4 regions of the Nocardia sp. NPDC059180 genome follow, and region 3 is predicted to be linked to each of the others. Evidence: riboswitches for the same ligand, from Rfam matches in the RefSeq annotation. Region 3 holds a riboswitch; each other region holds the start of a gene.

Region 1 (5,959 bases), on a different contig from region 3:
TCGGCCTTGCGGCGGATCGGCGCGCATTCCCGGACCAGCGTCATGATCGGCGACCGGATGGACACCGACGTCATCTCGGGCATGGAAGCCGGTATGCGGACAGTGCTGGTCACAACGGGCATCTCCACCCGCGCGTCCGTCGAGCAGTTCCCTTATCGGCCTACCCTCGTCGTGGATTCGGTCGCCGACCTGATCGGCCGCACGGCAACGCCGTTCGCGGACTGAGCCGGCAGTAAAATAGAACGTGTTACGTTTCGCGTATCCGGAAAAACGCGCGAAGGGTGCCGACGGCGATGGTCAGTTTCTTCACCACAGACGGGGATCTGCTCGTACCGGAGAAGCATGCGGTGAGCCGATGGGCGCCGACGCAGCTGGGCGGCACCGGTGTCTGCGGCCTGCTGGCCCGGCAATTGGAGACGCATTGCCCGGCCGGGTTCGTCCCGGCACGGATGACGGCCGACCTCTTTCGCCCCGTCCTGAACGCGCCGATCGAGGTGCGCAGCGAAATCGTCCGTGAGGGCAAGCGGATCACCGTCGCCGACGCCACCATCGTGCAGGAAGGCGAGGTCCGCACCCGCGCGACCGCGGTGTTCCTGACCACCGGCTCCGAACCGCCGGGCCAGGTGTGGAGCGCGCCCTCCGATCTGCCGGTACCGGAGCAAATCCTCTCCCCGGACGGCGCACCCGGATTATTCAAGAGCGGCGACCGCGACTGGTCCCATGACGTCGCCGCGAACCAGAACGCCGACCGCAAGATCTCCTGGCACAGCCTGCCGCCGCTCGTCGCAGGCGAACCCATCTCCCCCTTCCAGCGCGCCGCATTCCTCGGCGACACCACCAACCATGTGTGCCACTGGGGTTCCGACGGCGCGGGCTACATCAACACCGATATGACCCTCACCCTCTCGCGCCTGCCGATCGGCCACGAAATCGGCCTGCGCGCCGACAACACCATCGCCGCCGCAGGCATCTCCATCGGTACCGCCACCCTCTACGACCGCACCGGACCAGTCGGCACCTGCGTAGTCACCGCGCTCTCCAACGCCCACCGGCAGATAGATTTCACGGCACGCCGCTGACCTCGGCGACTACGCCGCCGTGACCCGGTCGAGCGCTTCGGTCAGGCGGGTCAGCGCGGCAACTGTCGGCGCGAAGTCGTCACCGAGCTCGTCGGCCAGGCGCTGCGCCATCACCGCATGCTGGGGGTTGATACGAGCAACGGCTTCACGGCCGGATTCGGTGACCGCGACGAGTTTGGCGCGACGATGGGCGGGGTTGGGGCGATATTCGGCCAGCCCCTTGCCGACCAGCAGATCCGCGATCCGCTGCACGCTCTGGCGGGTGATGCCCATCTCGCGGGCGATGCCTGCCACCGGCAGCGGTTCACGCAGAACAGCGCCGAGCACCTGCCACCAGGCGGCGGTCAGCCCCGCCGGAGCGGCCAATTCCTCGGCAATGGAAAGGAATTGGCCGTTCAGTCGGAACACGGTGATCGCGGCGGTGCTGAAAAGACTCTGATCGGCGCGCGATGCGGTGGGCTCGACGGTCACGAAGCTGCCGCCTTGGCCTCCTGCTCGACCAGCACCGGGAATGCCGACGCGTCGCTCTTGGCGAACAGTCGGTACCAGGCGTCGAGGATGTGCGGTTCGTACAGGTCGAGCTTGGCGAAGATCTCTCGGGCGAACTCCCACGGCGCGGTCGGGCCCGCGGTGATCAGATCACCGCCGGTCACCGCGGCCTCCTCGACATAGCTGTCCCCACCGGCGTATCCGCTGTAGGCGAGGTATTCGGCCGCCCCGCTGGTGTGCTTGCGGTCGTCGAGCAGCCCTTCCCGAGCCAAGCCTGCGGTCGCGCCACAGATGGCCGCTACAGGAACGCCCGCATCGAGGAATCGTCGTGCGGCGGCAGCGAACTCGCCGAGTCCACCCTCGTCCCAAAGCGCCGAGCCGGGCAGGATCAGCAGCGCACTGTCGGCCGGGTCGAGATCGGCCAGTGCCATCTCCGGCACGACGCGCATCCCACCCATGGTGGTGACCGCTTCGGCCGACGGGCCGACCGTGCGGACCTGGAAACTACCGGGCTCACGCTGGAGATTCACATTGTGGTTGATGTGCGCGATCGCCGCGCCGACCTCCCAATCGGCCAGCAGATCGTAGGCGGCTACGTGAACTGTTTTCATGGTCATGACAGTATGCTGTCATATTTGACAGCATACTGTCAATACTGGAAGCCGAAAAAGGCCGGTGCCATCACCGGGCACCGGCCTTTCCGCAGCATATGAACTCAGCTCAGCGCATGCTCCAGATCGCCGAGCAGATCCTCCACATCCTCGAGCCCCACCGAAATACGCACGACACCGTCGGTCAGGCCGATGGTGGCGCGCCCCTCCGGACCCATCGCGCGATGGGTGGTGGTAGCCGGATGAGTGATCAGGGTCTTGGCGTCGCCGAGATTGTTGGACAGGTCGACGATGCGCAGCCGGTTCAGCACCTCGAAGGCACGCTTCTTCGCCTCGTGCTCGGGCGCCTTCAGCTCGAAGGTGACCACGGTGCCGCCGCCGCTCATCTGACTCGCCGCCAGGTCGTATTGCGGATGCGAATCCAGGAACGGGTACTTCACCCAGCTCACCGAATCATTGCCCTCCAGGAAACGTGCGATCCGCAGGGCCGATTCGGTCGAATGGCGCACCCGCAACGGCATGGTCTCCAGGCCCTTGAGCAACGTCCACGCGTTGAACGGACTCAGCGCCGGACCGGTGTGGCGCATCAGGTTCTTGACCGGACCGCCGATGTAGTCCTCGGCGCCGAGGATCGCACCGCCGAGTACCCGGCCTTGTCCGTCGATGTGCTTGGTACCGGAGTACACCACCACATCGGCACCGAGTTCGAAGCCGCGCTGCAACAGCGGCGTCGCGAAGACGTTGTCCAGCACCACCTTCGCGCCCGCGGCATGCGCCATCTCGCTCACCCGGCGCACGTCCACCAGAGTCTGCATCGGGTTGGCGGGCGTCTCGAAGAACACGGCCGTGGTCGGCACCGACAGCGCCTGCTCCCACTGGTCGAGGTCTTCACCGTCGACAAAGACCGTCTCCACACCCCAGCGCGGCAGGATCTCGTTGCACACCACGAAACAGGAGCCGAACAGGCTGCGCGCGGCGACCAGCCGGTCACCCGCGCCGAGCAGCGCACCCAGCGCGGTGAACACCGCGGCCATACCACTCGCGGTGGCGAAACACGCTTCCGCGCCGTCGAGCAGCCGCATCCGCTCCTCGAACATGGCGACCGTGGGGTTGCCGTAGCGGGAGTAGACGAAATGCTCGACCTCGCCAGTGAACGCGGCCTCGGCCGCTTCAGCGCTCTCGTACACGAAACCCGACGTCAGATACAGCGCTTCGGAGGTCTCCTCGAATCCCGAACGCCGCACTCCGCCGCGCACACCGAGTGTGGCGGGCCCGACGCCCTCCGGCAGCGGCCGGTTGAACGCGCCGCCGGTGATCACGACTGCCGCCAGGGCAGGCCGTCGGCGCGCCAACCGGCGACACCTCGGTGACCGAACTCGTCGAGCGGGCCTTCGAAGCCCTCGCTGACGTTGTATGCGGGCTCGATACCCGTGCTGGTCGCGACAGTCGCGGCATGGGCCGAACGCTGGCCGGAGCGGCACAGGAACACCACGGGGGCATCCGGATCGCGACCATCGAGGACGGTGCTCAGTTGCTGGGCGAACTCGGTATTACGCGCACCGGTGCCGTCGACCCATTCGATCAGCACGGTCTGCCGATCAATGGCGCTGGTATCCGGGATGCCGACGAATCTCCATTCGGCCTCGGTCCGCACGTCCACCAGGACCGCCCGTGGATCGTCGCGCAATATCTCCCACGCCTGTTTCGGGGTGATGTCGCCGGCATAAGTCATGTGTGGCACCTTCCTCGAGAATCCGCACTTGCCGCATCTGGCTTCGATGCGTGCCAGGTCGTCACCCGGAGCACCCCACCGCGGAGGAGGGTTGCCGGCCAGCGAGCCGGGGCTTGGCGCTGGCACTCATGACCTGAAACGAGATTGCCTGGCCAGGGGTTGTCGTGTCAAACCCCCGATCAGGGGCCTGCGCAGGGGCTCAGTGACAGACCAGCCACTCGTTATCGACGCGCCGCAGCTGCCAGGTTCCGGTCGCCTCGTCTCCGTCGACCTTGCTGGTGACCGTCGCCGTCGCGCTGTCGCCCTCGACCTTCATATCTTCGAGTTTCGTGATTTCTATGGCTTTTCCGGTCTCGCCCTCGTCCAGCCTGCCCGCCATCGGTGAGCGCTTCGGGTCGAAGTCCGGGCAGGCCGCTTCCTTCGGCGGCACCAAGCCGTAGCGCGAACTCGCATCGCCGAAATCACGCACCGCGGCGGCGACCCGGTCGGCCTCTGTGACATTTTTCTCAACCGGCGACACCAGCTCGGAGATCACGATGACGGCGAGCACGATCGCCGCGATCGCCGCCGCGACGATGAACGGCACCATCGAGCGGGTCGAATCGTCGGATTCCTGCCCGTCGGCCGGCGTTTCCCCGCCCTTGTCCGCACTCGAATCGGCCGGCTGCTGATCGCTCATGAATGACGATGATCCCTGGTCCCCGAAGTAGGCCGGACATGCCCCCGATAGAATCGGCGGGATCGCGGCCGGTGCCGTACAGGTGAAATCCAGCCGTGCATCAACTTAGCCTAAGCTAAACAGGACGCCATTTACTGTCTCAACCATAAAGGTGCGCGTAAACGATGACCGAACAGACCGCAGCTGCACGCCCGCTCCGCATCGCAATCGTGGGTGCCGGACCGGCCGGTATCTACGCCGCCGATGCGTTGATGAAGTCGGATGCGGACGTGTCCATCGACCTCTACGAGCGGATGCCCGCGCCGTTCGGCCTGATCCGCTACGGCGTCGCGCCGGACCACCCGCGCATCAAGGGCATCATCACCGCGCTGCACAAGGTGCTGGACAAGCCGCAGGTGCGCCTGCTCGGCAATATCGACTACGGCTCCGACATCACCCTCGATGACCTGAAGGTCTTCTACGACGCGGTGATCTTCTCCACCGGCGCCAACGCCGACCGCGCGCTGCCGATCCCCGGCATCGACCTGGACGGCTCCTACGGCGCCGCCGACTTCGTCTCCTGGTACGACGGGCACCCGGATGTGCCGCGCACCTGGCCGCTGGAGGCCGAGAAGGTCGCGGTGCTCGGCGTCGGCAACGTCGCGCTGGATATCGCGCGCGTGCTGGCCAAGACCGGCGATGAACTGCTGCCGACCGAGATCCCGCCGAACGTCTACAAGGGCCTGAAGGAGAACAAGGCCGTCGAGGTGCACGTCTTCGGACGTCGCGGCCCGGCGCAGGCCAAGTTCACCCCGCTGGAACTGCGCGAGCTGGATCATTCGCCGACCATCGAGGTCATCGTCGACCCCGAGGACATCGACTACGACGAGGGCTCCGAGGCCACCCGCCGCCACTCCAAGCAGGTCGACATGGTCGCCAACACCCTCGAGCAGTGGGCCATCCGCGATCAGGGCGACCGCCCGCACAAGCTGTACCTGCACTTCTTCGAGTCGCCCGCCGAGGTGCTCGGTGAGGACGGCAAGGTCGTCGGCCTCAAGACCGAGCGCACCCAGCTCGACGGCACCGGCAACGTCAAGGGCACCGGCGAATACAAGACCTGGGACGTGCAGGCCGTCTACCGCGCGGTCGGCTACCTGTCGCAGAACATCACCAACCTGCCGTTCGACGATCAGGCGGGCGTTGTCCCCAACGAGGCCGGTCGCGTCCTTGCCGACGAGAACGCCGACGACGCGAGCCGCTACATGCCGGGCACCTACGTCACCGGCTGGATCAAGCGCGGCCCGGTCGGCCTGATCGGCCACACCAAGGGCGACGCCAACGAGACGGTGGCCTGCCTGCTCGACGACAGCAAGAACTTCGTCCCCGCCGA
Region 2 (5,959 bases), on a different contig from region 3:
GAGCGCAGTCCGCCTCGTCGCGGGCGCGACGTCGCGTTTCAAGCGTTTCGAGATCGACGACTGAACCTCACACCGCGTCGGGAAATCCATGCTGTCGCCACGCCTCGTAGACGGCGACCGCGGCCGAATTGGACAGGTTCATCGACCGCCGCCCCGGCAGCATCGGGATCCGCACCAGCTCGGTGATGTGCGGGTCGGCGAGCACCTCCTCGGGCAGCCCGGTCGGCTCGGTGCCGAACAGCAGCACATCGCCTGCGCGATATTCCACATCGGTGAACCGCGTGCTCGCCTGCGTGGTGAACGCGAACACCCGCTCCGGCCGGATCGCCTCCCATGCCGCCGCCAGATCCGGATGCACCGTCACCGACGCCAGGTCGTGATAGTCCAACCCGGCCCGCCGCAACTTCGGCTCGGACAGATCGAACCCCAACGGCTCGATCAAATGCAGCTCACACCCCGTCCCCGCCGCCAGCCGAATCGCATTCCCGGTATTCGGCGGAATGCACGGCTCATGGAACATCAGTCGGAACACGCCCACCATTCTGTGCGGGTGCCGTGCGGGCTGATCATCCGGGTCATCGGTAGGGCGGTGCCGCACGCCGCGAATGTGTCGGTAGGGCGGGATACAGTCCGCGGCATGGGGAGCACATCACATAATCCGGCGGGCGCACAGCCTCCCGCACCAGGCTTCGCGCACGCGACGGCTTCCAAGGGAAGCACGATCATCCATCTCTCCGGGCAGGTCGGAGTAGACGAAACGGGCGTGGTAGCCGAGGGGCTGGCCGGGCAGACGGCGCAGGCGTTGATCAATCTCGGGAAGGCGCTGGAGGCGGCGGGCGGGACCGCGGCCGACCTGGTCAGCGTCCGGTTCTACGTGGTGGATTGGGATCCGTCGAAGTTCGAGGCGCTCGGGGCCGGTGGCGCGGCGGCGCGGGAGTACTACGAGTTCCCGGAAACCGCGGTCACGTTGGTCGGTGTGGCGGCGTTGTTCACGCCCGAGCATCTGATCGAGGTCGAGGGTGTCGCGGTGGTCGCGTAGGGGCAGGTAGCGGCGATCGAAAGGTGTTGCGCTGTCCAGCGCTCGCGCGGTCCGGCAGGTCTGCAACAATCGAAGCCGTGACCGATGCCGACACACCGACCGCCGAACGACGGCCCGGCGACAGTTGGGCTACGCAGTTCTTTCGCTGTCACCTGCCGATGGTGATCGTGGCGCTGGTCATTCTGGTGGCGATCGTGTTCGTGGCCTCGGAACGCTGGCGCCGCGGTGCGCTGTTCTTCGGCGGCGCCACTCTGCTCGCGGCTACCTTCCGGCTGTGCCTGCCGACGGCGCGGGTCGGCTTGCTCGCGGTGCGCAGCAAACCGTTCGACGTCGGCGCGCTCGCGCTGCTCGGCAGCTCGATCGTGTTCATCGCGGCCACCATCAATACCCTCGGCGTCAGCTAGGGATAGCGGCGCGCCGGTCGTGGGGGTGATTCGGGTGAGCCCGGCCGTGTAGTAGAGCGAGGGCTGCGGCCGCGACCTGCCGGAGGTACAGGTGGCCTGCGGCATTGCCGACCTGGCCGCGAATCCGCGAACCTATCGCGCGTTGCGGGCCAGGTTCATGGTCTGGATCAGCAGCTTGGACACCGCAGCCGCCTCGGTGAGGAAGCCGTCGTGTCCGTCGCGGGAGTGCACGACCTCGAGGCCCTGACAGCCGGGCAGCCCGTCGGCCAGCTCCTGCTGGGTGTAGAGCGGGTACAACCGGTCGGAGTCGACGCCGCCGACCACGCACGGCACCGGCGTGGCCGCCAGCGCCGCTGCGATACCGCCGCGACCGCGACCGACATCGTGCCGGTTCATGGCCTCGCTCAGCAGCACGTAGGTGGCCGGATCGAAACGCTTGCACAGCTTTTCGGCCTGATACTCGAGGTAGCTCTGCACCGCGTATCGCCCGCCGCGCCACGGATCCTCATCGCCCTGGGCGTTGTTCTCGAAGCGATGATCGAGTTCGCCTTCGGTGCGGTAGCTCAGATGGGCGATGCGCCGCGCGATCCCCATGCCTGCGGTCGGGATGCGGCCGGTGTCGTGGTAGTCGCCGCCCTGCCAGTGCGGATCGGCCTGAATAGCGGCGATCTGGGTGGTCTGGGTGCCGATCTGGTCGGCGGTGGCGCGTGCACCCACCGCGAGCACCAGCGCCGCCGAGACTCGTTCGGGGGCGCCGACCATCCACTCCAGGACCCGCATGCCGCCCATCGACCCACCGACCACGGCGGCCAGGCGTTCGACGCCGAGCAGGTCGAGCAGCACGGCTTCGGCGGTCACCTGGTCACGGATGGAGATCTCCGGGAACCGAGAACCCCACGGCTTCCCATCGGGTGCTGCCGAGGACGGCCCGGTGCTGCCTTTGCAGCCGCCGAGCACATTGATCGCCACGACGCACCACTCGTCGGTGTCCAGCGGAGCGCCGGGACCGACCATGCCGTCCCACCAGCCTGGCTGCGGATGAATGTCGTCGGGGTGGCCGACCACATGAGAGTCGCCGGTCAGGGCATGCTCCACCAGCACCACATTGTCCAGCTCGGGTGACAGCTCACCCCAGCGCTGCACGGCCAGGTGCACATCGGGGACGATCTCGCCGTTCTCCAGCGCGATATCCCCGACGGCGATGGTGCCGAGCCGCCCGTCCGGCGGCGGCAACTCGGCCGCCGTCACACGGGCGGTCCTGCGGTCGGCACTCACGGTCACGTCGCCGCCGCCGTGAATCCTGCGTGGAGGTCGGTGAGGATGTCGTGGATGCCTTCGATGCCGACGGCGAGGCGGATGAGGCCGGGGGTGACGCCGGCGGCGAGCTGCTCGTCTGGTGTGAGTTGGGAGTGGGTGGTGGAGGCGGGGTGGATGACGAGGGAGCGGACGTCGCCGATGTTGGCGACGTGGGAGTGCAGGGTGAGGGCGTCGACGAATTTCTTGCCTGCGTCGATGCCGCCGCGTAGTTCGAAGGACACGATGGCGCCGACGCCTTTGGGGGCGAGTTGTGTGCCGCGTTCGTACCAGGGGGAGGTGGGTAGTCCGGCGTAGGCGACGGATTCGACGTCGGGGTGCCCAGTCAGGTATTCGGCGACGGCGAGGGCGTTGGTGACGTGGCGTTCGATGCGCAGGCTGAGGGTTTCGATGCCTTGGGCGATGAGGAAGGCGTTGAAGGGTGAGACTGCGGAGCCGAGGTCGCGTAGCAGTTGGACGCGGGCTTTCAAGGCGTAGGCGGGTGCGCCGAGGTCGGCGAAGACGGCGCCGTGGTAGCTGGGGTCGGGGGTGGTGAACCCGGGGAACCGTGACTGTCCGTTGGCGTCGGTGATGGTCCAGTCGAAGGTGCCGCCGTCGATGATGACGCCGGCCACGGCGGCACCGTGGCCGCCGAGGTATTTGGTGGCGGAGTGGACGACGATGTCGGCGCCGTGGGTCAGGGGCTGGATCAGGTAGGGGGTGGCGACGGTGTTGTCCACGATCAACGGCACACCCGCCGCATGCGCGACCGCGGAGATACCGGGAATATCGAACACCACGCTGCTCGGGTTGGCGACGGTCTCGCCGAAGAAGGCCTTGGTGTTGGGCCGGACCGCGGCCTTCCACTGCTCCAGATCATCCGGATCGTCGACGAAGGAAACCTCGATACCCAGCTTGGGCAGCGTGTAGCGGAAAAGGTTGTAGGTGCCGCCATAGAGGTGCTGGCTGGACACGATGTGATCACCCGCGCCGGCCAGGTTCAGGATCGCGTAGGTCTCGGCCGCCTGTCCGGAGGCCACCAGCAGCGCCGCGACACCACCTTCCAGGGCGGCGATTCGCTGCTCCACCACGTCCTGGGTGGGGTTCATGATGCGGGTGTAGATGTTGCCGGGCTCCGCGAGCCCGAACAGTGCCGCCGCGTGATCGGTATCGCGGAAGGCATAGGAGGTGGTCTGGTAGATCGGCAACGCGCGGGCGCCGGTGCTCTCGCACGGGGCCTGACCGGCATGGATCTGCTTGGTCTCGAAGGACCAGGCTGCGGTCGGATCGGGCACGGTGGCGTCGGTCAAGGCATGCTCCAAAGGTTGTTCGCCGGGATTACTGGGTTATCTGTGCGCGAGCGACAAACAACAACAACACATCTCGGTGACCTCCTACGTGCGCGCTTGCTCCCGGCTCTCGGGAGCCCGGTCCTCACCCGGAGCACCCCACCGCTGCAGGAGGGTTGCCGTCCAGCTAGCCGGGGCTTGGCACTGGCTCTCATGACCTGACCGCCATCGTAACCGGCGGGCCCTCACGGCCCGAACCCCGGCTTCCCATGCTCGGGATCGGCGGCGGGTGAGCTGCGGTGGAATCGACGGCGAACCGTAATCCGGCTCACACCCTGACCTACCCGCACAGTGAGGTCGCCAGCAGCAGTACGCTCGTCTTGTTTGCACCAGACGTCTCGCGGACAACACGAGGCGTATACGTTGTCTGTTGAACAGCTGGGGTCCGCTCACAAGCGTGTTCGCCTGGCCGTGCAATAAGGGCACCATCCTAGGAGGACACGAAGATCCATGTCCAAGATCAAGGTTGAAGGCACCGTCGTAGAACTCGACGGCGACGAGATGACCCGGATCATCTGGCAGTTCATCAAGGACAAGCTGATCCACCCGTACCTCGATGTGAACCTCGAGTACTACGACCTCGGCATCGAGTACCGCGACAAGACCGACGACCAGGTCACTGTCGACGCTGCGAACGCCATCAAGAAGCACGGCGTCGGCGTGAAATGCGCGACCATCACCCCCGATGAGGCCCGTGTCGAAGAGTTCGGCCTCAAGAAGATGTGGCGCTCGCCCAACGGCACTATCCGCAACATTCTCGGCGGCACGATCTTCCGCGCGCCGATCATCATCTCCAACGTTCCGCGCCTGGTACCTGGCTGGACCAAGCCGATCATCATCGGCCGTCACGCCTTCGGTGACCAGTACCGCGCCACCGACTTCAAGGTGTTCCAGGGCGGCACCGTCACGCTGACCTTCACCCCGGAAGACGGCAGCGAGCCGATCGTGCACGAGGTCGTGAAGATGCCCGAAGACGGCGGCGTCGTCATGGGTATGTACAACTTCAAGAAGTCGATCGAGGACTTCGCGCGGGCATCGTTCAACTACGGCCTGCAGCAGAACTACCCGGTCTACATGTCGACCAAGAACACCATCCTGAAGGCCTATGACGGCATGTTCAAGGACACCTTCCAGGAGGTCTTCGAGGCCGAGTTCAAGAGCCAGTTCGAGGCGGCGGGCCTGACCTACGAGCACCGCCTGATCGACGACATGGTCGCCTCCTCCATGAAGTGGGAGGGCGGCTACGTCTGGGCCTGCAAGAACTACGACGGCGACGTGCAGTCCGACACCGTGGCGCAGGGCTTCGGTTCGCTGGGCCTGATGACCTCGGTGCTGCTGACCCCGGACGGCCAGACCTGTGAGGCCGAGGCCGCGCACGGCACGGTCACCCGGCATTACCGTCAGCACCAGCAGGGCAAGCCGACCTCGACCAACCCGATCGCGTCGATCTTCGCCTGGACCCGCGGCCTCGAGCACCGCGGCAAGCTGGACAACACCCCCGAGGTGATCGGTTTCGCGCAGACCCTCGAGGACGTCGTCATCAAGACCGTCGAGGGCGGTCAGATGACCAAGGACCTCGCGCTGCTCGTCGGCGGTGACCAGGGCTACCTGAGCACCGAAGAGTTCTTGGCCGCGCTGGATGCCAATCTGGCACGCGCCACCCGCTGAGCTGATCCGCTGAGCTGATCTGCCTCGGCAGGACCGCTGCCGGCCGTGAGGCGCCCCTACCGAGGCGCCGCGGCCGGCGGACAAGGGTCCGGCTGGATACACGGGCACCCCGCACATCATGCGGGGTGCCCGAGGTGTTTCCGGGGGTGTCAGCGAACGCCGACCGGGCGCCCGGAGGTGAGCAGACCGGAGACCGCGGTGGTGAA
Region 3 (5,959 bases):
CGCCACCGGAATGCCGTTCGGCTGCTACGACTACGCGACCGACCGGCTCGGACTCGCGGTCGCCGGGGTGCCGCTGGTTGTCCCGCTGGCCTGGACCGGCGGGGTGTATCCGATCTGGGTGGTGGCGGGCCTGCTGACCGAACGGGCATGGGCACGAATAGCGCTGACGGCCGTCGGCGCGGTCGGCTGGGATCTGTTTCTCGACCCGCAAATGGTCGCCGACGGTCAATGGCAGTGGTGCGTCACCGATGCGGGACTGCCGGGCGTCGAGCACATACCGCTCACCAACTATCTGGGCTGGTTGATCGTGGCGCTGGTGATGGCGGTATTGCTCACCGGATGGGAGCGGACGGCGCCGCAGCGGCACGGTGGTGTCGCGGTGCCGGTCGCCGTCTTCCTGTGGACCTGGCTCGGGTCGGCGCTGGCCCATGCGGTGTTCCTGGATCTGCCCGCCTCGGCCTGGTACGGCGCCGCGGGCATGGCGCTGCTCGGAGTTCCGCTGCTGGTCCGGCTGGTTCGCGGGGTCAGCACGGTGCGGTCGAACACCGCATGACGTCGAGCGGTTCCGGTCGGGTTCGCCCACGTCGCGGCCAGGATCGAGTAGGTTCGGACCCGTCGGCTGTATGAACGGCCAGGCCCGGCCGCGCCATCGCGCGCAGGGCCCGATCGTGACGGACACGCGCAGCCCCGACGCCCGATCGGCTTCGTCGTCAACGATCCGGAGGGAAGATGCAGGTATCCGCCGCGGTATGGATCCCCACCGTCGCCGTCATCATCGCGCTGTTGCTGTTCGACTATTTCTTCCATGTGCGCCGGGCGCACACCCCCACACTGCGGGAAGCGGCGATCTGGTCGGCGCTGTATGTGGGGATCGCGGTGCTGTTCGGTCTCGGCGTGCTGATTTTCGGCGGAGTGTCCATGGGCACCGAGTATTTCGCCGGCTATGTCACCGAAAAAGCGTTGTCGGTGGACAACCTGTTCGTATTCCTCGTCATCATCGGTAGTTTCCGGGTGCCGCGGGAGTATCAGCAGAAGGTGCTGCTGGTCGGGATCGTGTTCTCGCTGCTGGCGCGGACCGGATTCATTTTCCTCGGCGCCTCCCTGATCAATGCCTTCGCCTGGGTCTTCTATATCTTCGGTGTCCTGCTGCTCGTCACCGCGGGGAATATGCTCGCGCCGTCGGAAACCGAGGGCCGGTCGGCGGACAACATCGTGATCCGGGTGGCCAAGGCATGGTTCCGGACCACCCCCGACTACGACGGCGACAAACTGTTCACCGTGCGCGATGGCAAACGCATGCTGACCCCGATGCTGCTGGTGATGGTGGCGATCGGCGGCACCGATGTGATGTTCGCGCTCGACTCCATTCCCGCTATCTTCGGCCTCACCCAGAACGTGTACGTGGTGTTCACCGTGACCGCGTTCTCCCTGATGGGGTTGCGGCAGCTGTATTTCTTGATCGACGGGCTGCTCGATCGGCTCATCTACCTGTCGTACGGGCTGGCCGCCATTCTCGGCTTCATCGGCGTCAAGCTGATCCTGCACGCCCTGCACGAGAACAATCTGCCGTTCATCAACAATGGCGACCCGGTGCACGTCGGCGAGATCAGCACGGGCGCGTCGCTGCTGGTGATCCTCGGCGTTCTGGTGGTCACGGTCGTCGCATCGGTGGTCAGCCCGCGCGGGCGCGCCCAGCAGGCCGTGGCCAACGCACGCAGGCACGCCACCGAATACCTCGACCTCGGCTACACCACCGACCAGGCCGAACGTGATCGCGTGTTCGGGCTGCTGCGCAGTGAAGAGCAGCGGCTACGGGCGCTGCCGGAGAAGTATCGCCGCCGGATCCGGCAGGAGGACGAGCTGATGGACTTGCTGCGACGGGCTCATCGCAGCCACGACGAAGCCGTGGCGTCGCGCCGCTAGTTGCTGCCACCAGCGACTACGGTGCCGATCCGCGGTGTCGCGTGCATCGCGGACCGCGCGCCTGGCACGATGTCACCCGTGCAGCCGAGTCCCGACACCACGATGCCCGACACTCCGGTCACCGCGCCACGTTCGCCCCGCCCCGGGATCCGGGTGACGGCGGCCGTGCTGCTGGCGGCCCTGCTGGTGCCGGTGCTGGCCGGATGCCTGCGGGTGCAGGCGTCGATGGGTGTGTCGTCCAACGACCGGGTGTCCGGACGCATCGTGGCCGCGGTGATCCCGGCCAACCCCGAGGACAAGGGCCCGCAGTTGAAGGCGCCCGATTCGCTGGCCACGAAGATGCGGGTCGAGCCCTACAGCCAGGACGGCTACACCGGCAGCCAGGTTTTCTTCGACGACCTGTCCTTCGGTGAGGTGCAGCAGCTCGGTCAGCTGTCCGAACAGACTCAGGGCATGTTCCAGTTGCAGTTCCAGCGCACCGGTGACCTGGTCAGCCTCAACGGCAGGGTGGATTTGAAATCGGTGCCGCCGCACGGCTCGGACGTGCAGTTCAGCATCGCGTTCCCGGCCAGGATCGCCAAGACCAACGGCACCCGCGAAGGCGATTCGGTGGTGTCGTGGAAGCTGCCGCCGGGTGATGTGACGAATATGCGCGCCGAGGTCAGCTACGCCGACCCCAACACCCGGTCCTTCGCGGGCTGGGCGGGCATCGTCGGTGGTATCACCCTCGCCGTCGCTGCCGTCGTCGCAGCCCTCGCCTACGTCAACCGCAACCCGGCCCCACCGAATGCCCCGGCCCCCAACTTCGATATCGGGCGTTGGTGGCGCGAAGTTCGCAGTAGGTGAGATCGGGGACGACGACCGCGGTTCGCGCGGGTTCGGGAATCGCGGTGGCCGGATGCGCTGTCGCGGTATGGAACCTGATGACGATGCGCCGCCTGATTCCGGGTCCGTCTGTGGACGAGTCCGTTGCAGTCTGTGTCCCGGCCCGGAACGAGGCGCGGCAGCTGCCTGAGCTGATCGCCGATCTGCGTGAGCAGACGGGGGTGCCCGGGCTGCGGGTGCTGATTCTGGACGACGGTTCTACGGATGGCACCTACCAAGCGGCAAAACGGGCTGCCGGTGACGATCCGCGAATCACGGTGCTGCGCTGCGCCGACGAACCCGAACCGGGCTGGACTGGTAAAGCGGCCGCGTGTGCCCGGCTGGCAGCTGCGGCCGATGCTGCGGTGTTGGTGTTCGTGGATGCAGATGTGCGGCTGGCCCCCGCCGCGATCGCTGCGGCAGTGAATGAACTGCGGGCGGGTCAGGCGGCTCTGGTGTCGCCCTGGCCGCGACAGCTCGCGGCCTCGCCCGCCGAACACCTGGTGCAGCCGCTGCTGTGCTGGTCATGGGCCACGACGTTGCCGGTGTCGGTGGCCGACCGGGGAACCCGGCCGTCGATGGCGGTGGCATGCGGGCAGTTCCTGGTCTTCGACGCCGAGTCCTACCGGACCATCGGCGGTCACACGGCGGTGTCGGGCAGTGTCACCGAGGACCTCGATATCGCCAGGACGTTGCGCCGAAAGGGCATGCGGACCGCCGTGGTGGCGGCCGGACCATTGGCGAGCACCCGCATGTACCACGACGCCGCCGAGCTCGAGGCCGGCTACACACGGTGGCTCTGGTCCGCATACGGCGGGTCGGCAGCCGGCGGGCTCACGGTGGGAGCCATTGCCGCCCTGGTCTATTGGCTGCCGCCGCTGGCTGCCATTGCCGGACGTGGAGACATCCGACGCGCGGGCCTGCTCGGCTATGCCGCGGCCGTCGCTGGACGCCTCGCGGCTCGCGCCCTCGAAACCGGTGCGGCACCGCACCGCGACGACATCACCGCAGCACTGGCACATCCGTGCTCGGTGGCTATGTACCTGTACCTATGGGCCAGGTCCCGCCGCGCCCTACGTCGCGGTGCGCTCGCGTGGAAGGGTCGGCGGATCGCGCCGTAATGCGATACGCCCGGGAGCCGGCTTTCGGTCGCACCGACCCCGGTTCGCTCACGGCACCTCGGTAATTCCACTGTCGGCAGAGACAGGAGCGGTCGCCGCTCCGAATGGTGCCGAAGACGGCGGCGAGGACACGCAGGTCAGGCCGTCGACACAGGCGGACATTCACGATATTCCCGTGACCGCGTCCGGCACGTTACCTCGGATCCGACCGTGTCACTTGCGGCGCGCGCCGGGTGCGCGGGACAAGAGCTGAACTCACCCTGATTACTACCATTGTGCTGCGGTTTCCCTGCGACGCATGATGATTCGGCCCGATCGGATACCGCACCGCGTCCGGTCCGGCGAGACCATCCAGAGCGACCGAGAGACCTGGCTCGTCGACGTCGCAGCAACCCCCCGGTCACCGGGTGCGGGTGCTTCCGCCGGGACCGATGGAGGCACAGATGAAAGACGCCGACAAGGCCGCAACTACGAACGGAGCGCACAGGTGACCCGATCTCGACCCCGGGTCGCCGCGTTGACCGGCGCGCTGCTCGCCGCCACCACACTCGCCGGCTGCGGATCCGGTACTTCGGCACCGGACGCCGCGGCCGGGCCGCCACAACCGGGCGGAATTCTGCGCTACGGGCTTTCGGTGGCGCCGACCTGCGCGGATCCGGCGCAGGCGAGCACCAATCAGACGATTTACGTGGCCCGGCAGGTGGTTGATTCGCTGACCGATCAGGATCCGGAAACCGGTGAGCTGAAGCCATGGCTGGCCACCGGCTGGGAGGTGAGCCCGGATGCGAAGGTGTTCACCTTCCACCTCGCCGACGGGGTGAGTTTCAGCGACGGGACGCCACTGACCGCGGACTCGGTGCGCAAGACCTTCGACTCGATCGTGCGGACGCTCGGCGCGGCCAAGGCACCGCTCGGCACCAGCTACCTGACCGGCTACGTCGGTACGACCGCGGTCGACCCGTTGACGGCGCGAGTGGAGTTCAGCGCCCCGAACGCCCAGTTCCTGCAGGCGTCCTCGACCCCGCAGCTGGGCATCCTCGCCGACGCCACGACCGCGCGGTCCGCGGAGGATCGGTGCGCCGGCGCGGCCACGGTCGGGTCGGGGCCGTTCAGCTATGCCGACTACCGCCAGGACGTGTCCGCCACGCTGGTGAAGCGCCCCGGCTACGGGTGGGGCTCGGCGGTGTTCGGCCATCAGGGCGAGGCGTATCTGGACCGCATCGAGTTCACCGTTGTCCCCGAGTCGGGTGTGCGGACGGGTTCGTTGTCTTCGGATCAGCTCGACGCGACCAGCGACGCACTGCCGCAGGACGCACCACAGATCGAGGCGACCGGCGGCCGGGTGCTCAGCACCGCCAATCCGGGGATTCCGTTCGGATTCCAGCCGAATGTGACCCGCGGCCCGCTGCGCGATCCCGCGGTGCGGCAAGCACTGCTGACCGCGATCGATCGACAGGAGCTGGTCGATACCGTGCTCGGACCGCAGTTCCGGCCTGCGACCAGCGCACTGGCGTCCAGAACGCCCGGCTATCTGGATCTTTCACAGCGCATCGGTTTCGATCCCGACGCCACGCGCGCGGCCCTCGACCGTGCGGGCTGGGTGCGCGGTGACGACGGTATCCGGGTGAAGGACGGGCAGCGCCTGGGTTTCGCAGTGACGTTCAGCCAGGTGTTCGCCGGTAATCAGGCGATCCTCGAGCTGATCCAGCAGCAGCTGCGCACGGTGGGCATCGATCTGACGCTCGATCTGGTGTCCAACGCGGAATACACCGCACGCCAGAGCAGCAAGGATTTCGACGCGCTCTACTACAACAGCACCCGCGCCGACGGCGATATCCTGCGCACCGGCTTCGGTCTCGACGGCCGCAACCTCAATGCCCGCGCACCGATCCCGGCACTCGACGATGTGCTCACCGCGCAGCTGGGCGCGGTCGACTCAGAAACACGAAAGGCATTGATCCAGCAAGCCCAGCAGCAGGTACTCGATGCAGGTCTGTGGATCCCGACTGTCGAGCTGTCGCAGGCAATCGGCGCCGGTGCGGCGGTGCAGG
Region 4 (5,959 bases), on a different contig from region 3:
AGCGTCGTAGAACTTGCCTCCCATCAGCCGGCGGCTCCCGGGTCGGTGGCGGCGGTCCACGGCGCGATCGGATTACCCCACCACCGCGTCGACGGCGGGACGGTATCGCCGCGCATCACCAGCGAGGCCGGTCCGATGGTCGCGCCCGCGCCGATGGTGGCGGCGGGCAATGCGACGCAGTGCGGTCCGAGCGTGGCGCCCGCGCCGAGGGTGACGGTATCCATGGACATGATCCGATCGTGGAACAGATGGGTCTGCACCACGCAGCCACGTTCCACGGTCGCGCCGTCACCGAGCGTCACCAAATCCGCCTCCGGTAGCCAATAGGACTCGCACCATACCCCGCGACCGATTCGGGCACCGAGACCACGCAGCCACAGATTCAGTACCGGAGTACCCGTGGCGGCGCGTGCGAACCACGGCGCGGCGACGGTCTCGACGAAGCTGTCGGAGACCTCGTTACGCCAGACGAACGAACTCCACAGTGGATGCTCCTCCGCGCCGATCCTGCCGATCAGCAACCATTTCGCCGTCACCGCGCTCGCACACGCCACCGCCCCCGCGACCATCAGCACCAAACCGGAGAGCAGCGCGGCCGCCGGATAGCCGATTGTTTGTGCCAGCCAGGCCAGAGCGAACAGCACACCGAGGCCGATCGCGAAGGTCACGAGTACCGGCAGCAGGCGGCAGGTCTCGACGACGCCGCGGAACACGCGCAGCCGCAGTGGCGGATCGAAAGTGCGCTCGGTATCGGCGGTTTCGGTGGCGCGCCGCAGCCGCACGGGCGGACTTCCCAACCAGGACGAGCCCGCCTTGGCTTTACTCGGCGCTGCCGACAGCACCGCGACCAGGCCGTTCTTCGGTACGCGGCGGCCCGGCGCTGTCATACCCGAGTTGCCGAGGAAGGCGCGTTTGCCGACCTTGGCTTCGCCGATGCGCAGCCAGCCGCCGCCGAGTTCGTAGCCGGCGATCATGGTGTCGTCGGCCAGGAACGCGCCGTCGGCGACGGTGGTGAACTTCGGCAGCAGCAGTACTGTCGACGCTTCGACACGCTTGCCGATCTTGGCGCCGAGCAGCCGCAACCAGACCGGCGTCAGCAGGCTGGCGTAGAGCGGGAACAGGAAGTTGCGGGCACCGTCGAGCAGGCGTTCGGTGGCCCACACCTGCCAGCCGACCCGGCTGCGCACCGGGTGATAGCCCTCGGTCAGGCCGATGCTGAGCACCCGCACCGCGACCACCGTTGCCACCGCGTAGACCAGCAGACTCAGCAGGGTCGCCACCGGCAGCATGAGCAGTCCGCGGCCGAGCGCGCCCGCGATGGTGGTGGTGTCACGGATCCACCAGACGATGAGCGCGCCACCGGCGGCCAGACCGAAGATCGGCATCGCGGCCAGCCCCATCGAGCTGAGCGCGAACGCCATCACCCAATGCGCCGCCCGCTTCGGGGTGTCGGCCGGCCAGCGGTGCCTGGCCTTGCCGACCTTCACCGCGGGCGAACCCGCCCATTCCTGGTCCGGCTTGACCTTCCCGGCGACCGCCGATCCCGGGGCGATCTCGGCGCCGCGGCCGATCTTGGTGCCCGGCAGCAGGATCGAGCGTGCACCGACGACCGCGCCGCGACCGATCGCGATCGGCCCGATATGGACGACGTCGCCGTCGATCCAATACCCCGACAGATCTACCTCGGGTTCGACACTGCATCCGTCACCGAGTTCGAGCATGCCGGTCACCGGCGGCAGGGTGTGCAGGTCGACGCCCTTGCCGATCTTCGCGCCGAGCGCCCGTGCGAACGGCACCATCCACGGTGCGCCGGAGAGGTTTTCGGCGCCGCTGGCCTCCGACAGCCGCACCGCCGCCCACAACCGCAGATGCACCGAGCCGCCGCGCGGATAGCTGCCGGGTTGGACGCCGCGCAGCAGCAGCCGGGCGCCTGCGACACAGATGCTCATGCGGCCGAGTGGGGTGATGAACACGACGAACAGCAGCAGCGTCCACCACCACGACAGCTGCGGCAGCCAGGGCAGCGCTCCCGCCCAGCTCGCGATATTGCCCGCGATGGCGAGCCAGGTCAGCCATTGCAGGCCGGTCAGGGTGGTCAACGGGAGGGTGGCCAGCACCTGCGCGCATTGCGCCGCCAGCGGGGTCGGGCGGACGGTGCGTTCGATGACGGCGGCCGCGGGTGCGGTGTCGTCCAGCAGTTCGGCCAGCGCGCCGAGACGCGGATGGTCGTACAGATCGGCGACCGCGATCCTCGGATATCGTTCCCGCAATGCGGTCACCAAATGGGCCGCCGACAGCGATCCGCCGCCCAGATCGAAGAAATCGGCGTCGGCGCCGGTGATCTCGGCGCCGAGAATCGAACTCCACAGTTCCGCCACCCAGGCGGCTGTCCCGGTGAGCCCGTGGTCCACATTCTCGTCGGTGCCCGCGACCGGCCAGGGCAGTGCGTCGCGATCGACCTTGCCCGAGGTGCGGGTGGGCAGTTCGGGCACCACGACCAGGCGCGGGACCAGCGGCGCGGGCAGCTGTTCGGCGAGCAGCGTGCGGGCGGTCTTCACGTCGTAGTCGGGTGCGGTTCCGGTGAGGTAGCCGACCAGGATCTGATTGCCCGCAGTGGTGGTGCGCACCGCGGCGGCCGCACCGCTCACACCGGGCAGATGTTGCAGGGCATTGTCGAGTTCGCCGAGTTCGATGCGACGGCCACCCACCTTGACCTGGTCGTCGGCGCGGCCGATGAAGACGAGTCCTGCACTGTCGTTGCGCACCAGATCGCCACTGCGGTAGGCGCGTTCCCAGCCGAGCGAGGCGAGCGGCGCGTACTTCTCGGCGTCCTTGGCCGGATCGAGGTAGCGGGCCAGGCCGACACCGCCGATCACCAGTTCGCCGGAGTCGCCCTCGCCGACCGGATTACCGGCGGCATCGACGACGGCCAGATCCCAGCCGTCCAGCGGCAACCCGATGCGTACGGGCCACTTTCCGTCCAGCAGTGCCGAACACGCGACGACCGTGGTTTCGGTGGGGCCGTAGGTGTTCCACACCTCTCGCTCGGACTCCGCGTCACCTGCCAGGCGTTCGGCGAGTTCGGGCGGCACGGCCTCGCCACCGAAGATGAGCAGCCGCACCGGTTCCAGAGCCTCGGCGGGCCAGGTCGCCGCCAGCGTCGGCACCGTGGAGACCACGCTGATCTCATGCCGTACCAACCACGGACCCAGATCGGCACCGGTGCGCACCAATGCGCGCGGCGCTGGAACGAGGCAGCCGCCGTGCCGCCAGGCCAACCACATCTCCTCGCAGGAGGCGTCGAAGGCGACCGAGAGTCCGGCCAGCACACGGTCACCGGGGCCGATCGGGGCGTCCCGCAGGAAAAGCCGAGCCTCGGCGTCGACGAGCGCGGCGGCGTTGCGATGGGTCACCGCAACACCTTTCGGGGTTCCGGTGGAGCCGGAGGTGAAGATGATCCACGCGTCATCGGTGGGGGAGGGCTGCGCCGGGCCATCGGTTTGCTCGGCGGATGCTGGGATCGGCTGCGCGTGCTCGGTCGGCTCGATACCCGCGGCGGTCACGATCGCGGTGACCCGAGCCTCGCCGAAAACCAGGCGGGCTCGCTCATCCGGGTCGTCGGCGTCGACCGGGACATAGGCCGCACCCGCGTGCAGCACAGCAAGAATCGTGACGTAGAGCTCACGGGTACCCGAGGGCATCCGCACACCGACCCGGTCGCCGCGGCGCACACCGGCCGCGGCGAGGCGTTCGACCGTGACCGCGATCTCGGCCAGCAGTTCGGTGTAGGTGAGCGCGGTGTCGCCGTCGTCGATGGCCGGTGCGTCCGGATGGGCGCGCGCGGTGTCAGCGAGGATGTCGACCAGTGTTCGCGCAGGTGGGGCGAGGGTTGAGCGTCGCAGCGGATCGAGCTCCTCGACCGAACCATCGGTGTCGATCTGCGGCTGGAGCATCACGTCCGGCCCACCTTCCTCAGCACTGTCCGGCAGTAACCATGTTCGGCGGTACGGCCTCACCAACTAATTCTCGAAGACGGTTGTTTCATACGAGGGTTACCAATGGGCAAACGGCGAATGCCCTGGTGACCAGTTGTCCACGGTACCCGCAGCGGCGACCGGGTTGACAGCAGCGGGGCCGGTCTGTCAGCCTCGGATCAGGTCATGAGTGCCAGCGTCAAGCCCCGGCTAGCTGGTCGGCAACCCTCCTCCGCGGTGGGGTGCTCCGGGTGACGACCGGGCCGACGCCCGACCGGGCGCGGCAAGCGCGGACTCGATGAAACTCCCCTTTTCGCGGGTCCCTCAGCCGACGGGATGACGTGATGACTGCTGTGTTCGATCAGACCTGTGCCCCCCTCGCCCGGGTCTCCGGAGACGACCTCCATGTCCCCCTGGTACAGGGCGGGACCTGCACGTACGCCAATTTCGACTATGCCGCGAGCGCACCGGCGCTGGCTCAGGTCACCGACCGGGTGCAGCGTTTGCTGCCCTACTACGCCAGCGTGCACCGCGGCGCGGGCTACGCCTCGCGGATCTCCACCGAATGCTATGAGGCCGCCCGTGGTTCGGTCGCCCGCTTTCTCGACGCGACCGACGACCAGGTTGTGGTCTTCACCCGCAACACCACCGACTCGCTGAACCTGTTGGCCGCCTGCGTGCCCGGCGACACCGTGGTGCTCGATGTCGAACATCACGCCAATTTCCTGCCCTGGGAACGGCGTGGGCGGCGGGTGGTGACCGCGGCGGATACGGTCGACGAGACGGTCCGCCGTGTGGTAGCCGAACTCTGTGCGAAACCGGCTGCGCTGCTTGCCATCACCGGCGCCTCCAATGTGACCGGCGAGGTCCTGCCACTGGCGCGGCTGGCCGAGATCGCCCATCAGTGTGGTGCCCGTATCCTCGTCGACGCCGCGCAACTGGCGCCGCACCGTCGAATCAGCCTGCGCGAGTGCGGCATCGACTACCTGGCCTTCTCCGGGCACAAGCTGTACGCGCCGTTCGGTTCCGGAGTGCTCGTCGGCAACCGGGATTGGCTCGACGCGGCGCCGCCGTACCTGGCCGGAGGCGGTGCGGTGCGTGAGGTACGGGTCGACGGCACCGAGTGGGCGCCCGCGCCGCAGCGACACGAGGCCGGATCGCCCAATGTGCTCGGCGTCGCGGCGTTGGCGGCGGCCTGCGATGCGCTGGCCGACATCGACGCCGACCGGGCGATCGCACATGAACGGCTGCTGGCCGAGCGGCTGCGGGACGGTCTGTGTGCCATCCCCGGCGTGCGGTTGCCGCGCATCTGGTCCGACAGCCCCGACACCGTCGGCATCGTCGCCTTCACGCTGGACGGTTTCGCGCCCGGCGAGGTGGCCGCCTATCTGTCCGCCGAACACGGCATCGGCGTGCGCGACGGCCGCTTCTGCGCGCACCCACTGCTGGCTCGTCTCGGGCTCGACGGTGCGCTGCGCGCGAGTATCGGATTGGGCACCAGCTCTACGGACGTGGACCGGCTGATCTCGGCGATCGCCGCGCTTGTCCACGACGGCCCGTCATGGAATTACACCCGCACTGACGGCCTGTGGAATCCGAGCCCGGAAACCAGGCCGTTCACCGGCGTCGATGGTGACGGAGCGACTCCCTGCCTCATCGGCTGACCGCGGAATACCCTGTCATCGCGGCCGGGAGTTCGTCAGTCCTCGTCGAGCGGAGTGGGCCGGTAGTAGCGGCCGTTGTGGTACAGCAACGGCGCCGCCGCCGGCTTCTCCTCCGTGGCGTCGTGCACGCGAGTCACCCGGCCGACGACGAAGGTGTGGTCGCCGATCGGAATGCGCTGTTCGACGGTGGTGCGCAGCCAGATCGGCGTGCCGTGCAGCACCGGCTCGCCGGTATCGAGTGTGGTCCACAGCGATCGGTCGGTGAACCGCTCCGCGGCACTGCGGGCGAAGCGCTGGGCGATGTGGCGCTGATGTTCACCG

Evidence for each region. Region 3 has a riboswitch for S-adenosylmethionine ahead of ACFXNW_RS13220 (ABC transporter substrate-binding protein). Riboswitches for the same ligand answer to the same signal wherever they lie in the genome.
Region 1: it holds a riboswitch for S-adenosylmethionine, as region 3 does, so the genes downstream of both, ACFXNW_RS27930 (rhodanese-like domain-containing protein) here and ACFXNW_RS13220 (ABC transporter substrate-binding protein) in region 3, are expected to answer to the same signal.
Region 2: it holds a riboswitch for S-adenosylmethionine, as region 3 does, so the genes downstream of both, ACFXNW_RS25245 (bifunctional o-acetylhomoserine/o-acetylserine sulfhydrylase) here and ACFXNW_RS13220 (ABC transporter substrate-binding protein) in region 3, are expected to answer to the same signal.
Region 4: it holds a riboswitch for S-adenosylmethionine, as region 3 does, so the genes downstream of both, ACFXNW_RS03475 (aminotransferase class V-fold PLP-dependent enzyme) here and ACFXNW_RS13220 (ABC transporter substrate-binding protein) in region 3, are expected to answer to the same signal.

Annotation. Positions count from the first base shown of each region.
Region 1 covers NZ_JBHZBU010000011.1:167,819-173,777, forward strand. The annotation lists gene ACFXNW_RS27905 (HAD-IIA family hydrolase) at 1-225, shown strand, start outside; gene ACFXNW_RS27910 (thioesterase family protein) at 294-1,079, shown strand; gene ACFXNW_RS27915 (MarR family winged helix-turn-helix transcriptional regulator) at 1,089-1,550, opposite strand; gene ACFXNW_RS27920 (DJ-1/PfpI family protein) at 1,547-2,179, opposite strand; gene ACFXNW_RS27925 (O-succinylhomoserine sulfhydrylase) at 2,284-3,498, opposite strand; gene ACFXNW_RS27930 (rhodanese-like domain-containing protein) at 3,495-3,911, opposite strand; SAM riboswitch class IV at 3,931-4,045, opposite strand; gene ACFXNW_RS27935 (hypothetical protein) at 4,111-4,590, opposite strand; gene ACFXNW_RS27940 (FAD-dependent oxidoreductase) at 4,755-5,959, shown strand, end outside.
Region 2 covers NZ_JBHZBU010000009.1:159,305-165,263, reverse strand. The annotation lists gene ACFXNW_RS25270 (DUF167 domain-containing protein) at 1-64, shown strand, start outside; gene ACFXNW_RS25265 (tRNA (cytidine(34)-2'-O)-methyltransferase) at 68-532, opposite strand; gene ACFXNW_RS25260 (RidA family protein) at 638-1,039, shown strand; gene ACFXNW_RS25255 (DUF3017 domain-containing protein) at 1,198-1,443, shown strand; gene ACFXNW_RS25250 (homoserine O-acetyltransferase) at 1,576-2,724, opposite strand; gene ACFXNW_RS25245 (bifunctional o-acetylhomoserine/o-acetylserine sulfhydrylase) at 2,721-4,046, opposite strand; SAM riboswitch class IV at 4,134-4,244, opposite strand; gene ACFXNW_RS25240 (NADP-dependent isocitrate dehydrogenase) at 4,536-5,753, shown strand; gene ACFXNW_RS25235 (NAD(P)-dependent oxidoreductase) at 5,903-5,959, opposite strand, start outside.
Region 3 covers NZ_JBHZBU010000003.1:603,592-609,550, forward strand. The annotation lists gene ACFXNW_RS13200 (carotenoid biosynthesis protein) at 1-553, shown strand, start outside; gene ACFXNW_RS13205 (TerC family protein) at 730-1,923, shown strand; gene ACFXNW_RS13210 (LppM family (lipo)protein) at 2,026-2,769, shown strand; gene ACFXNW_RS13215 (glycosyltransferase) at 2,847-3,908, shown strand; SAM riboswitch class I at 4,253-4,346, shown strand; gene ACFXNW_RS13220 (ABC transporter substrate-binding protein) at 4,396-5,959, shown strand, end outside.
Region 4 covers NZ_JBHZBU010000001.1:745,462-751,420, forward strand. The annotation lists gene ACFXNW_RS03465 (M1 family metallopeptidase) at 1-24, opposite strand, end outside; gene ACFXNW_RS03470 (Pls/PosA family non-ribosomal peptide synthetase) at 24-3,953, opposite strand; SAM riboswitch class IV at 4,157-4,270, shown strand; gene ACFXNW_RS03475 (aminotransferase class V-fold PLP-dependent enzyme) at 4,319-5,638, shown strand; gene ACFXNW_RS03480 (flavin reductase family protein) at 5,674-5,959, opposite strand, start outside.